Regions from separate parts of the Solibacillus sp. FSL K6-1126 genome, predicted to be linked through region 2. Evidence: predicted binding sites of a transcription regulator. Region 2 holds the regulator's gene; the other holds the start of a gene.
What was found. Region 2 encodes CtsR, which represses protease genes until heat stress. Its sites were predicted from a motif close to ATGGTCAATAAAGGTCAAACA; they were not measured.
Positions count from the first base shown of each region.

Region 1: the regulator CtsR is predicted to act here: its motif matches at 4,387-4,407, upstream of MHH44_RS04465 (ATP-dependent Clp protease ATP-binding subunit).

Region 1 covers NZ_JBBOPD010000001.1:933,569-946,036, reverse strand. Annotated here, with positions in the region: gene MHH44_RS04475 (beta-ketoacyl-ACP synthase III) at 37-972, opposite strand; gene MHH44_RS04470 (YjzD family protein) at 1,419-1,616, shown strand; gene MHH44_RS04465 (ATP-dependent Clp protease ATP-binding subunit) at 2,238-4,367, opposite strand; gene MHH44_RS04460 (metal-sulfur cluster assembly factor) at 4,542-4,850, opposite strand; gene MHH44_RS04455 (prolyl oligopeptidase family serine peptidase) at 4,913-5,677, opposite strand; gene MHH44_RS04450 (Cof-type HAD-IIB family hydrolase) at 5,780-6,586, shown strand; gene MHH44_RS04445 (alpha-amylase family glycosyl hydrolase) at 6,641-8,095, opposite strand; gene MHH44_RS04440 (YisL family protein) at 8,497-8,865, opposite strand; gene MHH44_RS04435 (fumarylacetoacetate hydrolase family protein) at 9,076-9,978, opposite strand; gene MHH44_RS04430 (DUF418 domain-containing protein) at 10,118-11,296, opposite strand; gene addA (helicase-exonuclease AddAB subunit AddA) at 11,309-12,468, opposite strand, start outside.
Region 2 covers NZ_JBBOPD010000001.1:16,440-28,907, reverse strand. Annotated here, with positions in the region: gene adh (aldehyde dehydrogenase) at 1-1,119, shown strand, start outside; gene MHH44_RS00155 (DUF779 domain-containing protein) at 1,137-1,493, shown strand; gene MHH44_RS00150 (DUF4003 family protein) at 1,612-2,586, shown strand; gene MHH44_RS00145 (aldehyde dehydrogenase family protein) at 2,618-4,048, shown strand; gene MHH44_RS00140 (acyl-CoA thioesterase) at 4,113-4,601, shown strand; gene MHH44_RS00135 (globin-coupled sensor protein) at 4,661-5,974, opposite strand; gene MHH44_RS00130 (hypothetical protein) at 6,140-6,352, shown strand; gene MHH44_RS00125 (DUF4870 domain-containing protein) at 6,474-6,779, shown strand; gene MHH44_RS00120 (CtsR family transcriptional regulator) at 6,982-7,446, shown strand; gene MHH44_RS00115 (UvrB/UvrC motif-containing protein) at 7,459-8,001, shown strand; gene MHH44_RS00110 (protein arginine kinase) at 7,998-9,095, shown strand; gene MHH44_RS00105 (ATP-dependent Clp protease ATP-binding subunit) at 9,092-11,536, shown strand; gene radA (DNA repair protein RadA) at 11,777-12,468, shown strand, end outside.

The DNA.
Region 1 (12,468 bases), 920 kb from region 2:
AAAAATATTGTACCATTCCCCCAGGAGCCCAAGTTTTTATTTACCCCACTTTAATGCGAGCGCTCCCCATGTAAGCCCACCGCCGAAACCGACTAAAACAACGATATCATCATCTTTGATTTTACCAGACTCCAAATCTTCTACAATCGAAATTCCGATTGAAGCAGCAGATGTATTGCCGTATTTTTGGATTGTTTTCGACATTTTTTCCTCTGGCAAGTCAAGACGCTCTCTTGCGGCTTCCATAATGCGGATGTTTGCCTGATGCGGCACTAAATAATCGACATCTTCCTTTGTCATGCCTGCCTTTTCAATGACATTTACAGCCGATTCGCCCATTTGACGAACCGCAAATTTAAATACTTCACGACCATTCATCGCAATGTGATTTTTAGGATTTAAATAAAGATGCTTTCCGCCTGTTCCGTCAGCTCCTAGTTCGAAAGCCAGAATACCGCGCCCTTCCGAAACTTTTCCGAGAACGGCCGCACTTGCACCATCTCCAAAAAGGACAGCCGTGTTGCGATCATCCCAATCCACAATTTTCGACAGTTTTTCAACACCTACTACTAACACATATTCATAACTATTACTCTCAATAAATTGTTTAGCAATAGCCGTTCCATAAATAAATCCTGAGCATGCAGCGGACACATCCATTGCGCCACATCCCGATATTCCAAGTCGCTCTTGAATCTGACAAGCTACACTCGGGAAATTCTGATCCTGTGTAACGGTTGCCACTACGATTAAACCGATTTGATCTGGCGTAATACCTGCGTTTTCAATCGCTTGCACTGCTGCTTTATATGCTAAATCCGATGTTTCTTCATTCTCAGCGATAAAACGGTTTTCAATACCTGTACGAGAACGAATCCACTCATCTGATGTATCTAAAACATTTTCAAAATCCTTATTTGGTATAGCTTTTTCCGGAACATATTTCCCCATCCCTATAATACCGGCATTCATATAATAGCCCCCTTGTTTTCTCGTGAATCAAAAAATATAACTAATTATTAGTAGTTGGTACTAATTATAGAGCATAATTATTTTGAACACAATTAAAATTTCTGGAAAACGAGGAATTGGACATTTATTCTTGTTTTTCTCCCCATTAAATTGGCTATAATAACTGAGAAACATCGTAGAGAAATTGAAATGCGGATGGACGTTTATTACGTTTAAATTTTTTAATGAAACAATTGTTAAAAACGAACATTGTTAACGAAACAAATTCGAGCTAATCTTCTCTATTTTCCTGTTAATTACTACTTAAAAAAGCGATAAAAACAGGCATTTATGACAACTTGAAGAATAATTTGATTCGCCCTTTTAATTTCATGAAGGCTTGTGGTATGATATTGAAGATGTAATTTCACAATAACGTTATAAATAAGTTCAATGAGGTGAATTTGATGCAATATATCATTACGTTCTTTTGGTCATTCTTATTAGTTTCAATGCTAAACTATGTAGTAAGTTCTGTATTAAGTGTAGATTTTAACTTCATGAATGGCGTAATCGTATCATTAGTATTCAGCGTATTAGTTATTATTATCGCTGCAATCATTCCAAACGAATCAACTCCAGAAGCAGAAGCAGAGCATCATTAATAGATAACAAGGGGCTGTCCGGTAAAATTACTGGACAGCCCCTTGTTATTTACTGCCCTATTTGTTACGGCGCTTATCAACCTCATTTTTTATTAGAACGCTTCTATACAATATTAGAAGTTACATACTTGATATTAGAAAAGTTGGCTTGTTTATTTGAACAGTAGGACCTCTTATTAGAACAACCGACATTTATATTAGAACTTCCGGCTTTTATTAGAACTTCTTCATTTTTATTAGAACTTCAGTCAGCCTTATTAGCACATTAGGACATAGCTGCTTCAATTTCTTCTAAGATTAAGTTGAGTCATATTAATTTCTCCGAATGTTTTGGTCGCACAATACATTTATCCGAGAATTGATATGACTTTTCACTTTTACTCAATTATATATACATATCCCTCGCATACAAAAAAGAGGGTGGGACATAACCCAAAAATTGATTTCCATTTCGGGACGCTTTCCGCGGGCGTGGCCTGAGCCTGTAGTCTCAGGCGTCACGCTATTCCCGCAGGAGTCGCCCTCCATTCCAATCAATTTTATAAAATATCCGTTTCTTAATAAGGTTTTTCTCCTTAGCTTATGAAATTTCTACTTCTGTCCCAGCCCCTTTCTTCACCCTTAATTTGAATTTATAACCAGCTCTTCATTTTCCAATGCAATTGACAATGTTCCACCTGCTGCGACTTCTCCTTTTAACAATTCACGAGCAACAATCGTCTCTAAATGGCGTTGGACAAAGCGTTTTAATGGACGTGCACCGAATTGCGGATCGATCCCATGCTTCACAATCCAGTCGACCACTTCAGCATCCACAGACAATGTAATTTCCTGTTCGGCAACTCTGTCTTGAAGCTGCTTTACATATTTCCAAGCAATCTTATGGAAGTGCTCGTTCGATAAGGCATGGAACATAATAATATCATCCATACGGTTTAGCAGCTCTGGCTTAAAGTGTTGGCGTAATGCCGTTTGGACAAGCTGTTCTGATTCTTCTGATCCTTCCAGTAAAAACTGCGAGCCGATATTCGATGTCAAAATAATGACGGTATTCGTAAAGTTGACGATCCGTCCTTGGCTATCAGTAATGCGGCCATCATCCAGCACTTGCAGTAAAATATTCGCGACATCCGGATGCGCCTTCTCGATTTCATCCAAGAGTACAACGGAATACGGGTTGCGGCGTACCGCTTCTGTCAGCTGACCGCCTTCTTCATAGCCAATATAGCCTGGAGGTGCTCCGACGAGTCGTGACACAGAATGTTTCTCCATATACTCGCTCATATCAATTCGGATGAAATGATCTTCTGAATCGAATAATTGTGCGGCCAATGCTTTTGCCAATTCGGTTTTTCCGACACCAGTTGGCCCTAGGAACAGGAAGCTTCCGATCGGTTTATTCGGGTCTTTAATACCTGAACGTGCACGCCATACTGCTTCTGTTACATAAGTTACCGCATCGTCCTGACCGACTACCCGTTCATGCAGCGTATCTTTTAAACGGAGCAGCTTTTCGCGTTCACCTTCAACAAGCTTCGTTACCGGAATACCTGTCCAGCGTGAAATGATTTTAGCAATTTCCTCTTCCGTCACTTCTTCACGCAGCATGCGGTTACCTTCCGACTGTTTCAGCTGCTGTTCCAGCTCGGAGATTTCCTTTTCAAGCTGTGGAATTTTACTGTATTGGAGCTCACTTGCCCGCGCTAAATTATTGCCTGAAATAAATAAGTCATCGCGTTCGGCCTCCATTTTTTTCAGTTCATCTTTTTTATCGCGCACGATTTGCAAGCCGTTTTTTTCAAGCTCCCACTGTTCTTTCATCAATTTAATCGAAGTTTCCAATGTATCAATTTCATCAGTAATTATTTCAAGGCGCTTTTTGCTCGCGTCATCTTTTTCTTTTTTCAAAGCCTGCTGCTCAATTTTAAGCTGTGTAAGACGGCGCGTTAACTGATCCAGTTCCTGTGGCATTGAATCGATTTCAATACGGATCATTGCACATGCCTCATCAACGAGATCAATCGCCTTATCCGGTAAAAAGCGGTCTGTAATATAGCGGTTTGCCAGCTGGGCCGCTGCAATAATTGCGCGGTCATGAATGCGTACGCCACGATGATGTTCTTCAAATCGATCTTTTATACCGCGTAAAATGGATACCGTATCTTCAATAGAAGGTTCCCGCACCATTACTTGCTGGAAGCGGCGTTCCAATGCAGGATCTTTTTCGATATACATGCGGTACTCGTCCAATGTTGTTGCTCCAATACAATGCAGTTCACCGCGTGCAAGCATTGGTTTCAGCATATTTCCTGCATCCATTGCTCCGTCCGTTTTCCCTGCACCGACAATTGTATGAATCTCATCGATGAATAAAATGATGCGTCCTTCTGATTCTTTCACTTGTTTTAATACAGATTTCAGTCGCTCTTCAAACTGTCCGCGATACGATGCCCCGGCAATGAGCGCACTCATATCCAGTTCATAAAGCTCCGCATCTTTCAATCCTTCAGGTACATCCCGTCTCACGATACGCTGTGCCAATCCTTCGACGATTGCTGTTTTACCAACACCTGGTTCACCGATGAGGACCGGATTGTTTTTTGTTTTACGTGACAGAATACGAATGACGTTTCGGATTTCTTCATCTCGTCCGATAACCGGATCCATCTTACCTTTTTTTACTTGTTCAATTAAATTACGTCCAAATTGTTCTAATGGCGGACGATTATCTTGAGTTTGATTAAATTGCATACAGTGCACCCTTTCATTTAGTTTGACCTTTTTTGATTAATTCAATTATAAGTCAAAATTGGTCAAACAACAAATAATTACACCCGGATTCCTTCGCATATATGTTCGTAAAAAAAATCGATCACTTTGCCTTTATGCAAAATGACCGAATTTCTACTGATTTATTTACTTTTATTAACGAATACCTAATGCCATTTTTGCATAACGGGACATATTGTCTTTAGACCATGCCGGTTGCCAAACGATGTCAACTTTTACTTCTTTTACTTCCGGTAATTCACTAAGTGCAGTTGTTACTTGGTCAACAATTACCGGAGCAAGCGGACAGCCCATTGATGTTAATGTCATTGTAACAATTGCTAAGCCCTCGTCTGTTAAATCCACTTCATATACTAAACCTAAGTTGACGATATCAATGCCTAACTCAGGGTCAATTACGTTTTCCAATGCACCTAACATACTTTCTTTCATATCGTGATCAATTGCCATTTTTAAATTTCCCCTTTCGCCATGGTGTTATTGTTAATCATAGCAGAACGTATGGTTTATGCCAAACATTGCGCCATAAATTGCGTGACTTGCAAAATCCCATTTCTCGATACGGCATGGCCTGCTTTTTGTTCTGCCAAATAAGTAATATGTTTTGCTTTTTTTTCTTTTTCTAGTTGTTCAACATAATCTCGGCTCATATGATAAGGAACGACCGTATCGCGCTCACCATGCCAGAAAATAATTGGTTTGTTTGCCCATAGATCCTCATGCAGTTCCATATCGAATTTTTGCAGCATTTGAATCAGACCAGTTTGCTGTTCTTCAGACAATGGGAAGGTTACGCCCTTTTGCTTTAATTCCTCTACTTGATGAAGAGCCAGTTTCGTATAGCTTGTCGTTCCCATGCAAATACCTGCCGTTTCAATCCATGGATAGATTGCTAAACAGCCTGATGTGACGATTCCGCCCATTGAAGTGCCGGCAATCCCAACTTTGCTCCCAGCTAAGTTTTTCAGCTTCAATTCTTCATAAATAGTATGTACTTCTTCCACCGACTTTAATACAATTTTCCAGAAGTTAAAGTTCATCTGATCTTCCGTCAATTGATTCGAGCGCTCACCATGCAATAATGCATCCGGTAGTATAACGCGTACACCTTGCTGCACAAACTGATAAGCGTAATGTAAATTATGTTCCTTTGCGCTCAAAAACCCATGAAGAAAAATAACGACCGGTGTTTGCTCATCCATCGTTTCATCATATACATGCAGTAGTGGAATGGACTTCCATTGTTCTTTATTAACTATCAAATTACTCACCTCTTTGTTTACATTAGCAAAAATTGGTCAATGTTTCAAAACTTTGACGAATGCTAAATTTGCACGTTACAATTATACCCAGGCTAAAGGAGGCTTACTCTTATGAACGAACATTTAATTGTATTAGATTTAGACGGCACTTTATTGACGGACGAGAAAAAGATTTCTTTGCTGACAAAGGAAACGTTGTTGAAAGCAAAGGAAGCCGGTCATCAGGTGATGATTGCGACAGGACGTCCGTATCGTGCGAGTCAGCTTTATTATCAGGAGTTGAGTTTAACAACCCCGATTGTCAATTTTAACGGAGCCCTCATCCACCACCCTAAAAATCCGATGTGGAAAGCGATTCATACAACAGTCGATTTAAGCGTAGTCCACGATGTTGTAGAATCTGTTCATAAATATGAATACGACAACTTAATCGCCGAAGTAATGGATGATGTATATCTTCATCGTGAAGATGAAGGTGTGCTTCAGTTGCTGCATATGGGTAACCCCAATATTTTAACAGGCGATCTGAAAAATACATTAAAGGAAGACCCGACAAGTTTACTCATTCAAGCCGACGATGTTAATACACCGATTATCCGCAAGCATTTGCAGGATGTCCACGCTGAGCTGATTGAGCATCGACGTTGGGGGGCGCCTTTCCCAATTATCGAAATTGTCCATAAAGGGTTAAGTAAAGCGGTAGGGATCGACTATATCGCAAAAGAAATGGGCATTCCGCGCGAACGCATCATTGCATTTGGCGATGAGGACAATGACTTGGAGATGATTGATTACGCTGGTGTTGGGGTTGCGATGAGTAACGGAATTGACGATTTGAAAACAATCGCCAATGAAATTACGCTATCGAACAATGAAGACGGTATTGCGAAGTTTTTGCAGGACCGCTTGAAACTGTAACAGCTAAAATATAAACAGCCTGGAAAAGCATGTGTCTGCTTCTCCAGGCTGTTTTTATTGTGCTGAATTCTCGGCACGGCGTTTTTTCCCGCGCTTCATAATAACAATCATAAATGCTGTGTATAATACAACGACCAAACCAAGTGCCACAATGTAAGAAGTGTTAATCCCCCGCGCTTCAATCACCTGGTACACTTCCACCATTTCGCGGTCTAAAATAATCGCATAATTGCCGTCCTTATTTTCACGGATAATTTCACTGTTGAACATGCCGCGAACTTCTTTTCCTTCACCTAGCTCAGCTACCGGAATATGCACACGTTTTGTCTTACTACTATTATTAATGACAACAATCCATGTTTCCTCATCGGATTTGCGTTCGAATACAAGATAGCCGTCTTCATTTTCAAGCCATTTAAATCCCCCGTTACGCAATGTCTCGGAATCATTTCTTAATGACTGGAGCTTTCCTACATAATCGGCTAATTCTGAATCCGTTTTAAAATTGTAGTATTGGTGTGCTTCAACACCCGCTTCCCCATTCATCGCAATTTCAGAACCATATTGCACTACTGGTACACCTGGAAGTAAGAGTGTGCTCGCGATGGAAATTTTACTCCGTGTCGGCGGATACATACCTTCCTCTGTTGCCGCCAATGTGAAGCGATCCGACCAGATCGTATCCGTCATCGACAAAACCGGTGTCCCTGAAAGCATTTCCTCGATATGAGGCTCTAGTACAGTCGTATTTAAATCGACATTTTTAAATGCATTTGTAAAGTTTGAAGCAGTATCACTGTAAAATTTCGCGTCAAAATTTGCATCACTTTCCGCATTCGCAATTGTATAAGCACCTGCTGCTTTTAACTGCTCGATAAAGCGATTTAAAAATGCAGTATCGGCTTGTTCAATATTCGTCAAACGAACCCCATCTAATTTATATGTACTCACAAATTGTACAGCACTGTTGATCAGTTCATTCTGTACTTCTTCATTCGTTAAGTCCCACTGTATTTTCCCATCGTTTTCAGATGCTGCAAATCCTTGTTTTTCTGAAAGTTCATGGTTTGGACTTACATTGGAAATAGGGAAATCTACCATTATTTTGATGTCACGTTTTTGATAAGCCTCGACCATTTTTTTAAATTCCTCGCCTGTACCAAATCGGTGGTCAAACATTGTGTAGCTCGTTGGCATCGATCCATCATATTTTTCAGTCTCAAATACAGAGCCAATCGAAAGCATCGTATACCCCATATTTGCGACATAATCGATTTTCTTCAGCAAACCATTGAAATCCCCGCCTGCAAACATCGTCGGGTCCTGAGTATTTACTGTATCATCATCATTTTTACCGGTACCATTAAAGAAACGGTCCACTAAAACGTCATATATACTTTCATCTGCAATCGTACGCTCTTCTTCCGCATTTGCAACAGCAGCAACTGACAATGAAGTCGAAAGCAGCACACCCGCAGCCAATGTACGAAACCATTTATTAAATCCCATTTATTTCCCTCTCTTTCATATACAGTCCAACGTCATTTTACCAAAAAAGGTACAAACGTAGCTACCTTAAAAAGTTATTTATAGGAAATTCGGCAAATACGTGACAAAAATGTGTATGGATTGTTACATAAGGTTAGAAATTGGTGGCGCGGTGTCTTTTAGTAGAAGTTTTCATAGTAACTTCCGGGGATATTAGAACTTTGGGGGGTGAAATGTAGAACGATGGGCCGGGAAAGTAGAACAATTTGGATCTAATGTGGAACATTTCTCCCTTAAAGGAGAAAGATTTGCGACGAATGTAGAAATTTCCAGAGATAATGTAGAACCTCTCACCGCTGCCCTTACGCCATACAAAAAAGCGTGTAAAAAGCCACCTCCACTTTTTACACGCTCAACCTTTATTAGAAGTTTACACCGATACCCATGCTTAAGCCTAAGTATAATGTGATTAATAGAACGATACCGAATAGTACCCAGAACATGTTGACAGATTTGCCTTTGTTTTTGCGTACTAGCACCATTTCCATAAAGCCGATTACTAAAATACCAAATAAAACTTTCATATCATAGTTCATACCGCTTTCAGAAATCTTGTCGCGCCATTCCAGGAATAAAGACAACCCTGTAACGATTACTAAAATATACATTACACGTAAGATCATGTGTACTGCTTTCATCTTTTTGCCGGATAATGCAGCGATAAAGAATAATATTAATGCTATTACCCAAGTCGTGATGTGCATATGTGTCGTACTAGTTAAGAAATCCACGAATTTTCCACCTCTTCTATTTATTCTCTACAGCCAATATCCTACCATGTAAAGCCCTATAAATTCAATTGAATCTGCCAAGTGTTCTATGAGTTGTCATAAAAAAACGAAACTTTTCCGCAAAAAAGCAGTAGATTTCCCTATACCAGAAAATCTACTGCCTATTAATAGCAAATCTAGCAATCTGCAGCTATGAATATCCTAATTTCATTAAGCAAATCGGTTTGCTAAAGTCCCGATTCCTTCAATTGCAATTTTCACTTCATCGCCTGCTTTTAAAAATTGCGGCGGGTTCATCCCTTTTCCAACTCCGGCCGGCGTACCTGTTAAAATAACATCGCCTGGCTCTAATGTGACATATTTAGAAACTGTCTCAATAATTTCGGAAACGGAAAACAGCATATCTTTTGTCGAACCGTTTTGACGTACTTCACCATTTACTTTCGTCACAATGGACAATGCATGCGGATCAGGAATCTCATCTTTTGTTACTAAATACGGCCCCATTGGACAGCTGCCTTCCAAGCTCTTGCCTAAGAAGAACTGTTTATGCTTCTCCTGTGCATCACGGGCTGTAAGATCATTGGCAATTGTATAGCCGAACACATAATCAAATGCCATTGCTTTTGGAACATTTTTTCCGCGTTTGCCGATTACGACAGCCAGCTCTCCTTCATAATCAAGAGAATCCGTCACATCTGCATGCACAGGTAATGTTGATTCATCCGGGGCAATTGCAGTTGGTGACTTTGTGAAGACAACGATATGTTCCGGTGCCTTTTCTGCACCCATTTCACGGGCATGATCACTGTAATTCTTACCAACACATAAAATATTTTTCGGTGTACGAGGAACTGGCGACAGCCATTCAATATCAGAATAAGCCAGTTTGAACTGAGCACCATCTTCATGATTCTGAGCTGCCTCTACTAATTTACGAACTTGTTCAACAAATTCATAGCCATGTGCAATCCCGTCAATAATTGTTTTCGGAAAGTCTTTTAGTACATTAAGTTGGTTTTGGATTTCGATAACATCCCAAACTGCCTCTTCTTTTTTTACTTTTGGGCCAAACTTTACTTGTTCGTTTACTTTAAATGATAACAATTTCATAACGTGGAGCACTCCTTCTGTTTTTTTACATCATACATTAAAATAAAAACAATTGCCTTACTTTTCTGACAAAAAGGGACTTAATACGTAAAACTAAGCGTTCGGCGCATAAAACTTTTTACAATTCCGTAATCTTTGTTCACGATTTACGTTCTGCGGGTTTGCCGTAAGTAAATCTTTTCAGCAACGCTTCAATCGGCCCTTGATTATATTTTGAGAAATAGATTTCCGCAAACAGTACTTGGATGACGAAAATTCCGACCGCCATATAAATCCCCATCTGCACATCTACTTTTCCATATAAACCGAATCCCCAATTGTAGAACAGTGCCGTACAAATGACGGACTGCATCAGATAGAGCGTAAGAGACATACGGCCAGCCTTTGCAATTGGCGACAGCATTTTTACAATGACCGGCAATTGTGTCAGCAATGTTATGACTGCCATATAGCCTATCGCCAGCATCGGTCCGCCAATGTAAACTTGCAAGTATTCATTGCCGAATGTTTGGTCACCGGCAATTGGCAAGCTCTTCATATAAAGTCCACCGCCCATACCAGCTAAAGCCAGAATGATCCAAACAGCGATTTTTTCTTTCGCTTGCTCGATGAGACGCCATTTCGCAAGTGCTGCGCCAAACAGCATATAAGGTAATATCGTAAATAAAGACGAAATCCACATCATGACACCCATCTGAATCGATAAATCATCCAGACGCTGCATAAATGCATCTGTCCAGTTCCCGATACCGTATGCTGTTAAGGCACTTTGAATTGCTTCAATATCGACAGAAAAACTATCCGTTGATGCCGTAAAAAAGCCTGCCGCAACATATAAACTTAAATTAAAACCATGATACAAAGCATTTACCGCAATTGCTATAAGCAGGAGCCATTTTGCCTTTAACCGAATAAGCGCGATTAAAAATACACCGCAAAACGCGTACGTCGCTAAAATATCGCCCCACCAAATAAGAACTGCATGAAACATCCCAATGCAAAACAACAAAATGAGACGCTTCGGTGCAAACCGGTAAAAATCGGCGCCCGTCTCCTTTGCTTTAATATATTGCATAGCTAGTCCATACCCGAACAGCATAGAAAATAACGGATAAAAGCTACTTTGTACATAAATATCCAAAAGCTGCTGGAGTATGATATCCTGCACTTCGTTAAACCAGCTTCCTAAATCCGCTATATGCGGCATTGGTAAGTAAAATCCAAACATATTCACTAATAGAATGCCGAGCAAACTTACCCCACGCAATATATCGAGTGTCGCAACACGCTCTTTCGTACCTACTGGGCGAAAATCCACCGTCAAATCCCCCTAATCTATTTTCACTTCTTGTCCAATACTGTATAAATATAAAATGCGTTCACTTATTTGAATACGCTTAATTGATTGGACAGCATGCTGATAATAGTTTAATTGAATTTGATACGACTTTGTCATTTTTTGTTTAATTTTCTCAAAATCGCCTAATAAATATTGTTCGATATAGTCCGTTTTATAATCAAGAAGCACCCAGTTCCCCTGTTCATCTTCAAAAATACAGTCGATGACACCTTGAATAATTTGGGCGTCCCCTTCCTGATCTTTCAAACTAAGTGTAAATGGTTCTTCACGCAGCACTTGTTTCGCTTTTTTAAAACGCCCACCTATTTCTGTTTCGAAAAAGGCAAATACCTTTTCTGCCGAAACCGCATCTGCTTCGATTTGCTGCAGAAGCTGACGTTCTACGAGTGATTGGATATACTGTTTTGTCTCTTCAATTGATGCAAATCCTTGCTGCGGGATATGCTGCATAACGGCATGGACAGCTGTACCGACTTCGGTTGCCGAAAGTTTACGTTCTTTTTTCCCTTTCAGCATAAAGTTTGGTACATCGGTTTTTACGTAGCGCTTCGCTTCCATATTGTAAAGCTGCTCTTCTTCCATTTGCTGCAAACTTTCAAGACGCTTTTGCTCAGACACCGACGTTTTCGATTTTTTCGTCACCGCATTTGCGTACGGGTATGGTGTTGTAAAACGTTTTGTCAGCAGCTCCACCAGCTCTTCATTCACAGCCTGTTCAACCACTTCCTGCTCCACCGTTTCCGCTTCATTGGCAAGCAAATAGTCGCGGTTTGGAATAATGCGGACTGTCCACTTTTCTGTTGTTGCCGCTTCATTCGAATAGCCGTAATCGGCAAACAGGAAATCATTATGTCGGGCAACAGCCGGACCGACCCAGCTTAAATAACTGTTCGCTTTTGAACGAATGTATGCAGGAAGCACCGTCTCCTCCAGCTCCTGATAAAATGCCCATTCTTCCTTCTGCTTCTCCCAATCTTTAATCGAGCCGACTAAAATAAGTCGTTCCTTTGCACGAGTCATCGCAACATATAAAACACGCATTTCCTCCGCCTTCATTTTCGCCAGCTTTTTCTCCTTCACATATAAATGCGGCAAAGAGGTCGAAATGATATTTAAATCTGGATTGACCG
Region 2 (12,468 bases):
CAGGAAGGATCACTTAGTCAGATTGATGAAAATACAGTGGCCTATCACTTCCATGAGCCGATTGGTGTAGTTGGACAAATTATTCCATGGAATTTCCCGCTATTAATGGCTGTATGGAAACTGGCGCCTGCACTTGCTGCAGGAAACTGTGTCGTATTAAAGCCGGCTGAGCAAACACCAGCATCAATTTTAGTGCTTGTTGAGCTGATTGAAGATTTACTTCCACCAGGTGTGCTGAATGTTGTAAATGGCTTCGGTTTAGAAGCAGGAAAGCCGTTAGCATCGAATCCGCGCATCGGTAAAATAGCATTTACAGGTGAGACGACGACTGGTCGCCTTATTATGCAATATGCATCTCAAAATCTGATTCCGGTTACTCTGGAATTGGGCGGTAAATCACCGAACATTTTCTTTGAAGATATTATGGATGCAGATGATGCATTTTTGGATAAAGCGGTTGAAGGCTTCGTATTATTTGCTTTAAACCAAGGTGAAGTATGTACATGTCCTTCTCGTGCACTTATTCAGGAATCAATCTACGAGAAATTTATGGAGCGCGTATTAAAGCGTGTTGAAGCAATTAAAACAGGCAACCCTTTAGATACAGATACAATGATGGGTGCACAGGCATCATCGGAACAAATGGAAAAAATCCAATCCTATTTACAAATTGGTAAAGAGGAAGGCGCGGAATGCTTAATCGGCGGCGAGAAAAATGATTTAGGCGGTGATTATGCAGACGGCTACTATATTAAACCGACTGTATTTAAAGGTCATAATAAAATGCGTATTTTCCAGGAAGAAATTTTCGGCCCGGTTGTTGCTGTAACAACATTTAAGACGAAAGAAGAAGCGTTGGAAATCGCAAATGATACATTATATGGATTAGGATCAGGTGTATGGACACGTGATATGAATACTGCTTACCGCTTTGGCCGTGGTATTCAGGCGGGACGTGTATGGACGAACTGCTATCATGCATATCCGGCACATGCGGCGTTTGGGGGCTACAAAATGAGTGGTGTTGGTCGCGAAAACCATAAAATGATGTTAAGCCACTATCAACAAACGAAAAACTTGCTAGTAAGTTATGATGAAAACCGCTTAGGCTTCTTCTAAGAGAGGGGGTGCAGAATTTGGTTGATCGCGTTATAGCAACCGAAGCAGCACTACAGTTGATCGAGAAATTGAAAGAGCGCCACGGCCCGGTTATGTTCCATCAATCGGGAGGCTGCTGTGATGGTTCGTCTCCAATGTGCTATCCGGATGGCGATTTAATTATCGGCAACCAGGATATATTGCTCGGTCATATTGGCGGAAGTCCATTTTATATGCACAAAAACCAATATGATTATTGGAAGCATACACAGATTATTATTGATGTCGTCGATGGACGTGGCGGAATGTTTTCGTTAGAGGGCGTCGAAGGAAAACGCTTTTTATCTAGATCACGGGCTTTCACAAAAGAAGAGCTTGATGAGCTTCAAGTATAAAGTTGTAAAAGAGGAATGCTGGTTCAACAATCAGTATTCCTCTTTTTTGTGGAGAAAAAATCAAATTTTTTTCACTTTTAAATTTTAGGCGTATAATCAAGGAAAGGAGGGTGTACTGATGGAGCAAACAACTTTTATACAATTACTTAAAAATAATAATGAGCGGATGGAGCTTTTTTTCGGTGCGGACGTACAAAGTGCTGCCAGGATACCATTAGCGGTACAATTTACATTTTCACGTGAAACATTTAATGGCCCTGCATTTGAGAAGAATGTAAAAGAAATACATAATCAAAAATCAAGGCAATCATTTTTCGAGTTTTTCTCTACACCATCAAATAATTCAGTTTTAACATATAAAATGTTAGCCCATTTCGCATTGCACCCACAACCTGAGCAGGAGCTTCATCGTTTAAAGTTAAATGAAAAGGCATTATTGAATGCAGGGTTTAAATCCAACAGCTATCAAAAAATCGCAGCCCTTTTTTTAGTGGATGAAGCACATGCTGGAAAAGCAAAAGCATTACATGATGAAATGAAAAAACATCATTTTTTCCTGACCGGTAAAGATGATATTCCATATGCAGTTTTACTGACAAAAAAGCAAAATAATACGGTTAAGCTAGCTCAAACAATGCGGAAATACTATGATGCCTTGCACGGCAAAGGTTTTAAAAATGGGGATGCCTTGCAAGCAATGACACAGCTATTGCCATTGTATGATGAGGAGTTTCAGCCGGTATTAGTTGATTATGTAGTCGCGATGAAGCAGTCATTTTTAAATAATGGTGTGAAAGTGAAGAAAAGGTCTTATCCATACTTAGCTTTGCTGGCGTTAGTAGGGGCTTCATCGGAAGTTGTCGATGAAATTGTTGAAATGGAACGAGCACTCGCTAAGCTCCCGATGTTTACTGGGATGCAAGCGTATGCTTTAATGACCGCTGCCCAGTATGTGCTGAAAAGGTTAATTGAAAACGAATTGTTATCTCATTTCAATGATAGTTTATTATTTTTGCAGGCTCTTGAGATGAGCGATTATATAGATGATATCCCAATTTTACTTGCCATCGATATTCTCGATATATTTTTTTAATTTGGGTAAACAATAGTAAGGAGTGAATAAAATGAAACAGACAAAATTATGGATTAACGGCATTTGGGAAAGTACAAATGAAACAAGTAAGTTAACGGCACCTTATACAGGAGAATTGCTTGCAAATGTAGCAAAAGCATCGGCAGGGGACGTGGAGCGCGCAATCGAAGGCGCACATCAAGCATTCAAATCATTCAAAAATACGACTGCTTATGAGCGCGCAGAAATTTTATACAAAGTCGTGGAAATCATGCGTGAACGTAAAAACGAGCTTGCAGAAATTTTAGCAGATGAAGCGGCAAAACCAATCTCTGCAGGGCTTACTGAATTGGATCGTACTATTGCGACGTATCAATTTGCTGCAGAGGCGGCTAAACAAAGTACAGGCGAAACGATTCCGATGGATGCAGCACCAGGTGTAAAAGATCGAATCGGTTATACAAAGCGAGTACCTTTAGGCGTAGTTTCGGCAATTACACCATTTAATTTTCCATTTAATCTCGTAGCGCATAAATTAGGTCCAGCCTTTGCTGTAGGGAACACAGTTGTACTAAAGCCTGCATCTCAAACCCCGTTAAGTGCACTTGCGATGGCGGAAATTTTCAAAGAAGCAGGTTTACCGGACGGTGCATTGCAAATCGTGACAGGTAGCGGCGGGGAATTGAGCGAGACACTCGTAACACATCCGCTTGTGAAAAAAGTGACGTTTACGGGTAGTGGTGCGGTTGGCTTGAAGATTAAAGAAAAAGTCGGCTTGCGGAAAATTACACTAGAGCTTGGATCAAATGCGGCACTCATTGTTGAGCCTTCAACACCGCTTGAAAAAATTATGAAACGCTGTGTAGGCGGTGCATTTGGATTTGCTGGACAAGTATGTATTTCATTGCAACGAATTTATGTTCATTCTTCAATTTATGAAGAATTTACAAAGGCATTTGTAGAAGAGACAAAGAAACTAGTTGTCGGTGATCCGCATAATGAAAAAACGGATGTGAGTGCAATGATTCACCCGGATGAAGTTAGCCGTATAAAAGAATGGATTGAACAGGCGAAACAGCAAGGTGCAACGGTTGCAACGGGAGCTGAATTTACAGAGCGTACTTGCTCCCCAACTGTCATGACGAATGTGAAGTCCGATATGAAAATTGTTTGCCAAGAGACTTTTGCGCCGATTGTCTCCATTGTGCCATATGATACGCTGGACGAAGCAATTGCACTTGTAAATGAATCGGAGCTTGCGTTAAATGCTGGTATTTACACAAATGTATTAACAGATGCAATGAAGGCCGCGGAAGAAATTGAAGCAGGTGCGGTCATCATTAACGATATTCCAACATTCCGTGTAGATAATATGCCGTATGGGGGCGTCAAAATGAGCGGATATGGTAAAGAAGGCATTAAGTATGCAGTAGAAGAAATGACCGATTTAAAATTTATTACAATGAAGTTGAATTATGAATAGTTTGTACTAGCACTTCCATCTTCCGAATAGTAACATGGAGTGTAGTCTAGAAAGGAGGAAGATTATGAAAAATACTCTGCCAATGAGCTTTTCAAAATCTATCCAAACACGATTAGTACTGCCTCCTGATACAAATCATCATCAATCGATATTTGGAGGGAAAGTGTTAGCATATATTGATGAAATTGCTGCGATTGCAGCAATGAAACATTGCCAAGGTGAAGTCGTTACTGCTTCTTTTGACTCAGTAGACTTCGTATCTTCTGCCTATGCAGGTGATATGATTGAACTGGAAGCTGTTGTATCTGGAACAGGTCGTACTTCGATGGAAGTATATGTACGGGTTGTATCAAGAAATATTAAAACAGGTGCAAAGAAATTAACGACTGAATCTTTCGTAACGATGGTCGCAATTGACGAAAATGGCAAGCCGAAAGAAGTGCCGGGAGTTGAACCGGAGACGGATTTCGAACGTCATTTATTTGAAACAGGCCCAATTCGTCAGGAACATCGAAAACAAAAACGTGCATTATCAAAAAAACGTCGTGCATAAAAAAAGGGGATATCAAAGGCGAAATGCCAGTTGATATCCCTTTTTGGTATTAAGCAAAATTAATCATGCAGTTCCTGGACAATGTGCAGCAATGAATCTGATGATGTCATTACATCATTCGTTGTATGTGTCAAACCGGTAATAACAGAAGAAATGGCATGAATGTCTTCATTCGTGTTTTCATATTGCGTTTTGATTCCATGTACCGCTTCTGTAATCGATGTAAAGGAATCCGCCAGGCTTTTTTGCGTATCAACACTCATTTTTACTTGCTCATCTACACTAGAAACAGAGTCAGACATTTGTGAAATACTAAGTTCGGTTTCTTTAATTAAATGAGAGACGTTTTGAACCGCATTTTTAGTTTCTTCAGCAAGCTTTCGGACTTCATCAGCTACTACGGCAAACCCTTTTCCGTGTTCACCTGCACGTGCTGCTTCAATCGATGCATTTAATGCAAGCAAGTTTGTCTGATCAGCAATACCTGTTACCAATCCTACAATTTCGGCAATTTTTTTAGACGATTGACGGAGTTTAACCATTGACGATTCAAGTGTATCCACACGATCCAAAATGTTGGTCATGATTGCTGTCTGGTTAATTAAATATGTAGTACCTGTTGTTGATTTATTTTCTGTTTCCGCTACTAAATTTAAACCTTGTTTTGTATTGGAAGCAATTTCTTCTGATTGGCTCGCAATTTCCTGTAATGATGCATTTGTTTGATCACTAATATGCGTTAACTCTTGTGCAGTATGTTGAATTCGCTCTACAATTCTGTATTTTACATCTAAACTTTCAGTACGAATTCGTTGCTCTTCTTTTTCATATGCTTCAATGACAAGCTGTTGCTCGAAGTTAATGAGTTTTGAAAAAGCATCAACTGCTTTAGCCATGTCAATATTCGACATTTCTATTTTACTGATGAAGTCGATAAACGTTGTCATTAGCGATTGGAATGAAGCGATATACCACTTGGATTGAAGTCCGATTTTGACATGGACATGCGCAATCGTTTGTCGCTCTTCTATATAATGTGAATTGATATTACAGTTGAACATCGCTTCTAAATGCTTCGTTAATGTACCTTTTAGACGATCCATTCGAGCTGAACTCCCAATAATATCTACGAGTTCCGGACTTAAACTGATTGCACCGTAAAACTTTTCCACCATATTCGGGACAACCTGTTGTGCAAAAGGTTCTAACTGTTTAATTACAGCTAAATCCTCTTTCGTTAATTTTAGCAACTCAATCTGTTTGTGTAAGTTAGGATAGGTTGAAACATCCAGATTTACTTGCTGTGCATAATTAGCTATATCAAAATATGGCTTGTTTGAAACTTTTGTCGCTCTTGAAAACAGAATACCCATGTTCTTCCTCGTTTCGTCTATTTATTAAATAATACTCTATTACTGTTTATATCGGATCATATCAGTATTATTCTATAAGGATAAAAAATTTACAGTAATTTGTATATGAGGTAATATAATAACTAATTAAAATGGATGCAGTAAATAGTGAAAGGCGTTGTATTAATGAAGTTTCATAAAGGGCGTTTGAAATTTGTTATACCATTGTCACTTGGGGTGGCGATCGCATCGTATATTATGCTTGTAAACAATTATGCAGAAGTAGGCGACCGTGACCGAATTTTAATAGTTATAGGAGCAACCATCTTAACGGCGATTATTTCCTACTTCTTATTTCCACAAGAAGGGGACAACCCGAAAGATAGAGGCCCATATTGACCAAATACAGACATGACCGGAAATCTCGAAATAAAAATTCGGGATTTTTTGCCCTCTCTATGAAACTTTTACGAATATTATCCGTAAATAAGCTAATAAACTAAAGTGAGGTTGATAACAAATGGAATCTAAATGGTCGAAAATCATCATTCATGCCAGTGCATTCTTTGCGCCGTTCCTAGTACCGATTCTGTTTTTCTTAATAAGTTCTGAAGATGAAGTAAAGCGTACCGCGATTCAAGCATTGCTTTTCCAAATCGTATTCGGTATCTTCATAGCGATTGCAGGTGTCCTTTCAGTTATATTAATTGGTTTACCATTCCTGTTAGTATTTTTAGCCATCTTCTGGATTGCACCGATCATCGGTATTGTTAAAGCATTGTCTGATCAGCACTGGAATTATCCAATCGTCGGACGCTGGGTATAATTTATCCTCGTCTTGGCAAAGTTTATAAAAGCGGTAAGGTTTGTTTAAAAAACACCTTACCGCTTTTTTACATAAATAGGGATTTATTAATGTGAAAATAGGGAAACCTAAAACAAGAGTGATTAGTTGCATTTCGAAAAATAAATATTGTATATTTAAGTCAAAGATAGTCAAAGTCAGTTGATGAGAGGTGAGAGACAGCATGAGGAATATATCTGACATAATTGAAGGGTATTTGAAGGAAGTTATTGAATTAGAGGGACAGGGACATATTGAAATAAAGCGAAATGAATTAGCAAAGCAATTTGCCTGTGCTCCTTCCCAAATCAATTACGTTATCAATACGCGTTTCACGACCGAGCATGGCTACTATGTAGAGAGTAAGCGGGGTGGTGGCGGTTATATTCGGATTTTGCGTGTAACAATCCACTCTAAGAAAAATTTACTGGACGAAATGGAAACACAAATAGGTAACGCCATAGCCCAAACTAATGCTGAGCGTATTATTTTCCGTTTATTGGAAGAGGATATCATTACAGAGCGAGAAGCAAGCATTATGAAGGCCGCTTTAGATCGTGTCACATTACAGGTAGCTTTACCATTGCGTGATCAGCTAAGAGCGCGGATTATGCACGCAATGCTACAAACGATTTCTTTTGAAAAGTAGAGGTGGATTATTATGATATGTGAGCATTGTAAACAGCGTCATGCCAATGTTACCGTTACTCAAGTTCACAATGGTCAAAAAGTCGAGCGTCACTACTGTGAAGTATGTGCAACTCAATTTCATCCATTTCAATTTGACGTAAATGAAGAGCCTGCATCTCTTCAGCAGCTTATTTCAAATTGGTTTAATTTTGTACCTGTGAATGCAAAGAAAGAAAGCACGACAACAAATACTGCCAGCCCAAAATCCTGCCCATCCTGTGGGTTTACGTACCGACAGTTTTTAAAGCAAGGCAAATTTGGATGCGGTCAATGTTACGAAACATTTAGTGAGCAATTACCACAGCTACTTGAACGTCTGCAGGCAGGTACTCAGCATGTAGGATATGTGGAAGAAGGACCTTCAAAAGAAAAAGTGGAACAACAAATCCAAGAGCTCCGTTCATCACTGCAGCAAGCAATTGAGGAAGAGCGTTTTGAGGATGCAGCTTCCATCCGTGATGAAGTTAGGGAATTGGAAAGTAAAATAAAACAGGAAGGTGAGGGGAACGCATGAACATCGAGCATTTTTTAACGAATGCCAGTCCCAGCTGGATGCAGCACGAAAGCGATTCAGATATCGTCATTAGCACGCGCATTCGGCTTGCTCGTAATATTGCCAATACTCGATTTCCGATTAGTTTTACAGAACAGGAAGCACAAATGATCGAAGAAAAAATGATGCAGTCATTATTATCTTTAGATGACAACCCGTATCAGTTTTCTTATTTCCAAATAAAAGATATGCCCGTTTTACAACGCCAAATTTTAGTGGAGAAGCATTTGATCAGTCCGAATTTGGCACGAAGAAAAAAAATTGGATCATTTTTTTTAACAAAAGATGAATCCATTAGCATATTAGTAAATGAAGAGGATCATATTCGTATACAGAGTCTTACGCAAGGAATGAATTTAAAAGAAGCATTTGATAAGGCTCGTAATATTGACCGCTACTTAAGTAAGTCAATTAATTACGCATATGAAGACCGCTATGGTTATTTGACAAGTTGCCCAACAAATGTCGGAACAGGGCTTCGAGCATCTGTCATGCTCCATTTACCTGCACTCACAATGATGAAACAGATGAATCCATTAATTCAGATGATGACACGATTAGGAATGGTTGTGCGGGGTATATATGGGGAAGGCAGTGAAAATTTAGGCAATATTTATCAAATCTCGAACCAGATTACACTAGGTAAATCAGAAGAAACGATTTTACAGGAGCTTCAGGATGTTGTCGAGCAAGTTATCAAAAAAGAAGAGCTTGCACGCAAAAATTTATTGATGCGTGCCCCCTCCGCGTTGGAAGACCGTTTAAGCCGTTCACTCGGTACGTTAAAGTACGCAAAAATTTTAACGAGTGAAGAAGCGGCAAGCTGTTTATCAAATGTGCGTCTTGGGGTAAGTTTAGGATTATTAGAAGCAATTTCACAGCGTAAACTAAATGAGTGCATGCTTATTATGCAACCTGGACTCATTCAGCAATATATTGGTACTACGTTACAACCAGCAGAACGCGACATGTATCGTGCGAAGCTGTTGCAAGAAAAGTTAAACGAGCAAGATGAAGCTACAAACAATGGGGAAAAAGGAGAGGATTTTCTATGATGTTTAATCGATTCACACAACGTGCTCAAAAGGTATTACAACTTGCTCAAGAAGAGGCAATTCGTCTTAAGCATAAAGAAATCGGAACAGAACATATTTTACTTGGCTTAATTCGTGAAGGTGGCGGAATTGCCGCTAAAGCTTTGGAAGCAATTAATATTAGCCCTCAAATGATCGAAACCGGCATTGAGGAACTTGTTGGGAAAGGCACAGAAGATGTAGGTCCTATCGTTCACTACACACCACGTGCTAAAAAGGTAATCGAACTTTCATTGGATGAATCCCGTAAATTAGGGCATGCATATGTCGGAACAGAGCATATTTTATTAGCTTTAATTCGTGAAGGTGAAGGCGTTGCTGCCCGCGTATTGGCGAATACAGGTGTAAGTATCAATAAAGCCCGCCAACAAGTTTTATTGTTATTAGGCAACAATGACTCAAACACTAGCGGTAATTCCAGTATGACGCAAACAGTAAATACACCAACACTTGATAGTTTAGCCCGCGATTTAACAGCGGTGGCGCGTGAAGGTTCACTTGATCCGGTTATCGGCCGCTCTAAAGAAATTACACGTGTTGTAGAAGTACTATCACGTCGTACAAAAAACAACCCGGTACTAATCGGGGAGCCGGGTGTAGGTAAAACGGCCATTGCAGAAGGATTGGCACAGCAAATCATCAATAATGAAGTACCTGAAACATTACGCGATAAACGTGTTATGACGCTCGATATGGGAACAGTTGTTGCAGGTACAAAATATCGTGGGGAATTTGAAGACCGTCTTAAAAAGGTGATGGATGAAATTCGTCAGGCCGGCAATATTATTTTATTCATCGATGAGCTTCATACATTGATCGGTGCAGGTGGTGCAGAAGGTGCGATTGATGCATCGAATATTTTAAAACCATCATTGGCACGAGGCGAACTGCAATGTATCGGCGCAACTACATTGGATGAGTACCGCAAATATATTGAAAAAGACGCAGCATTAGAGCGTCGTTTCCAACCGATCCAAGTTGATGAGCCATCTGTTGAAGAAACAATCCAAATTATTAATGGCTTGCGTGACCGTTATGAAGCACATCACCGTGTGAAAATTTCGGATGAAGCGGTAGAAGCAGCAGCAAAATTATCAGATCGCTATATTTCGGATCGTTTCTTACCGGATAAAGCAATTGACCTAATTGATGAGGCTGGTTCAAAAGTGCGCTTACGCTCTTATACTGTTCCACCTAATTTAAAAGAGTTAGAAGATAAGCTGGAAGGCATTAAGTCTGAAAAGAATGCTGCTGTTTCAGGACAGGAATTTGAAAAAGCTGCTGCATTGCGTGATACGGAGCAGAAGCTTAAACAAGAGCTTGAACAATTGAAAAAAGAGTGGAAAGAAAAACAAGGCAAAGAAGAATCTACAGTATATGTAGACGATATTGCACAAGTGGTAGCGATGTGGACGGGAATTCCTGTTTCGAAAATTGCTCAGGCTGAATCTGCGAAGTTATTAAATCTTGAAGAAGAATTACACAAACGCGTAGTTGGTCAAGGTGAAGCAGTAGAAGCAATTTCCCGTGCAATCCGTCGTGCCCGTGCCGGCTTAAAAGATCCAAAACGTCCAATCGGTTCCTTTATCTTCCTTGGACCTACTGGTGTCGGTAAAACGGAACTTGCACGAGCACTTGCTGAAGTAATGTTCGGTGATGAAGATGCAATGATCCGTGTAGATATGTCCGAGTATATGGAGAAACATTCGACTTCTCGTTTAGTCGGTTCACCTCCAGGCTATGTAGGATTTGATGATGGCGGTCAATTAACAGAAAAAGTTCGTCGTAAACCATATTCAGTTGTACTGCTGGATGAAATCGAAAAAGCGCACCCGGATGTATTCAACATCTTATTACAAGTGTTGGAAGACGGCCGCTTAACTGACTCAAAAGGCCGTGTAGTTGATTTCCGTAACACAGTTGTCATTATGACATCGAATGTTGGGGCAGATGCACTGAAATACCGCAAACATGTTGGCTTCGGCGCCGGTTTAAATGCATCGAAAGATAAAGACATGAAGAGCACAATGCTGGAAGAACTGAAAAAGGCGTTCCGTCCAGAGTTCTTAAACCGTATTGATGAAATGATCGTATTCCATTCATTAGAGAAGGATCACTTAAAAGAAATCGTATCATTAATGGCGAATTCATTAAAGAAACGTCTAAAAGAGCAGGATATCGAACTGCAGCTTACAGATGCAGCGCTTGAGAAAATTTCAGAAGAAGGTTATGATCCACAATATGGTGCGCGTCCATTACGTCGTGCATTACAAAAACATGTGGAAGACCGCTTATCCGAAGAACTGTTAAAAGGTACATTGGATAAGACTCAAACAGTCGTACTTGACTATGTAAATGATGAGTTTGTCGTACGTACACAAGAAAAAGTAGCAACAAATTAGTAAAACCAGACGAGTCGGGATAGTTCCTGCCTCGTCTTTTTTATGCAGACTGAAGTTGCTGGGTACTGGTGGCATATACAAGCGAAACGCGCCGGTTACACATACGCAATTAAACGGGATGTACAGGAATTGTTATATGTATGAGAAGCTAACCGAAAAAGAATTTTGCGACGGATTAGTGGGTATTCAATTTTGTTTCGTGTACAATTATAGGAACAAACATTCGAAGGAGCTAGCAAAATGGCAAAAAAGAAGTCTAAATTTATGTGCAGCAGCTGTGGCTATGAAGCAGCAAAATGGATGGGGCGCTGTCCTGGCTGTGGCGAATGGAATACGATGAATGAAGAAGTCGAAGTCATCTCAAAAGGGCCACGCGGGGCGTTCCAGCATTCTACAACGGCTACAAAAGCAACCCCTATTATCCATGTGGAAGTACAAGAAGAAACACGTATCGCTACAGAAATGAATGAATTTAATCGTGTACTCGGAGGCGGTATTGTACCAGGTTCACTCGTGCTGATAGGCGGTGATCCGGGTATCGGGAAATCGACATTACTACTGCAAGTATCTGCACTTCTTTCTAATCAGGGGAAACGTGTTTTATATATATCCGGTGAAGAATCTGTACGTCAGACGAAGCTGCGTGCTGAACGTTTAGGTGTCCATACACCAGAGCTTTATATTTACTCGGAAACGAATCTGGAATTTTTAAATCAAACAATCGATGAAGTCCAACCGAAATTTGTCATTGTCGATTCGATTCAAACGGTGCACCATCCGGAAGTTACTAGTGCGCCGGGCAGTGTGTCACAAGTACGTGAATGTACAGCAGAATTAATGCGTATTGCAAAAACAAAAAATATCGCTATTTTCCTTGTTGGTCACGTTACAAAAGAAGGACAGATTGCCGGTCCGCGTATTTTAGAACATAT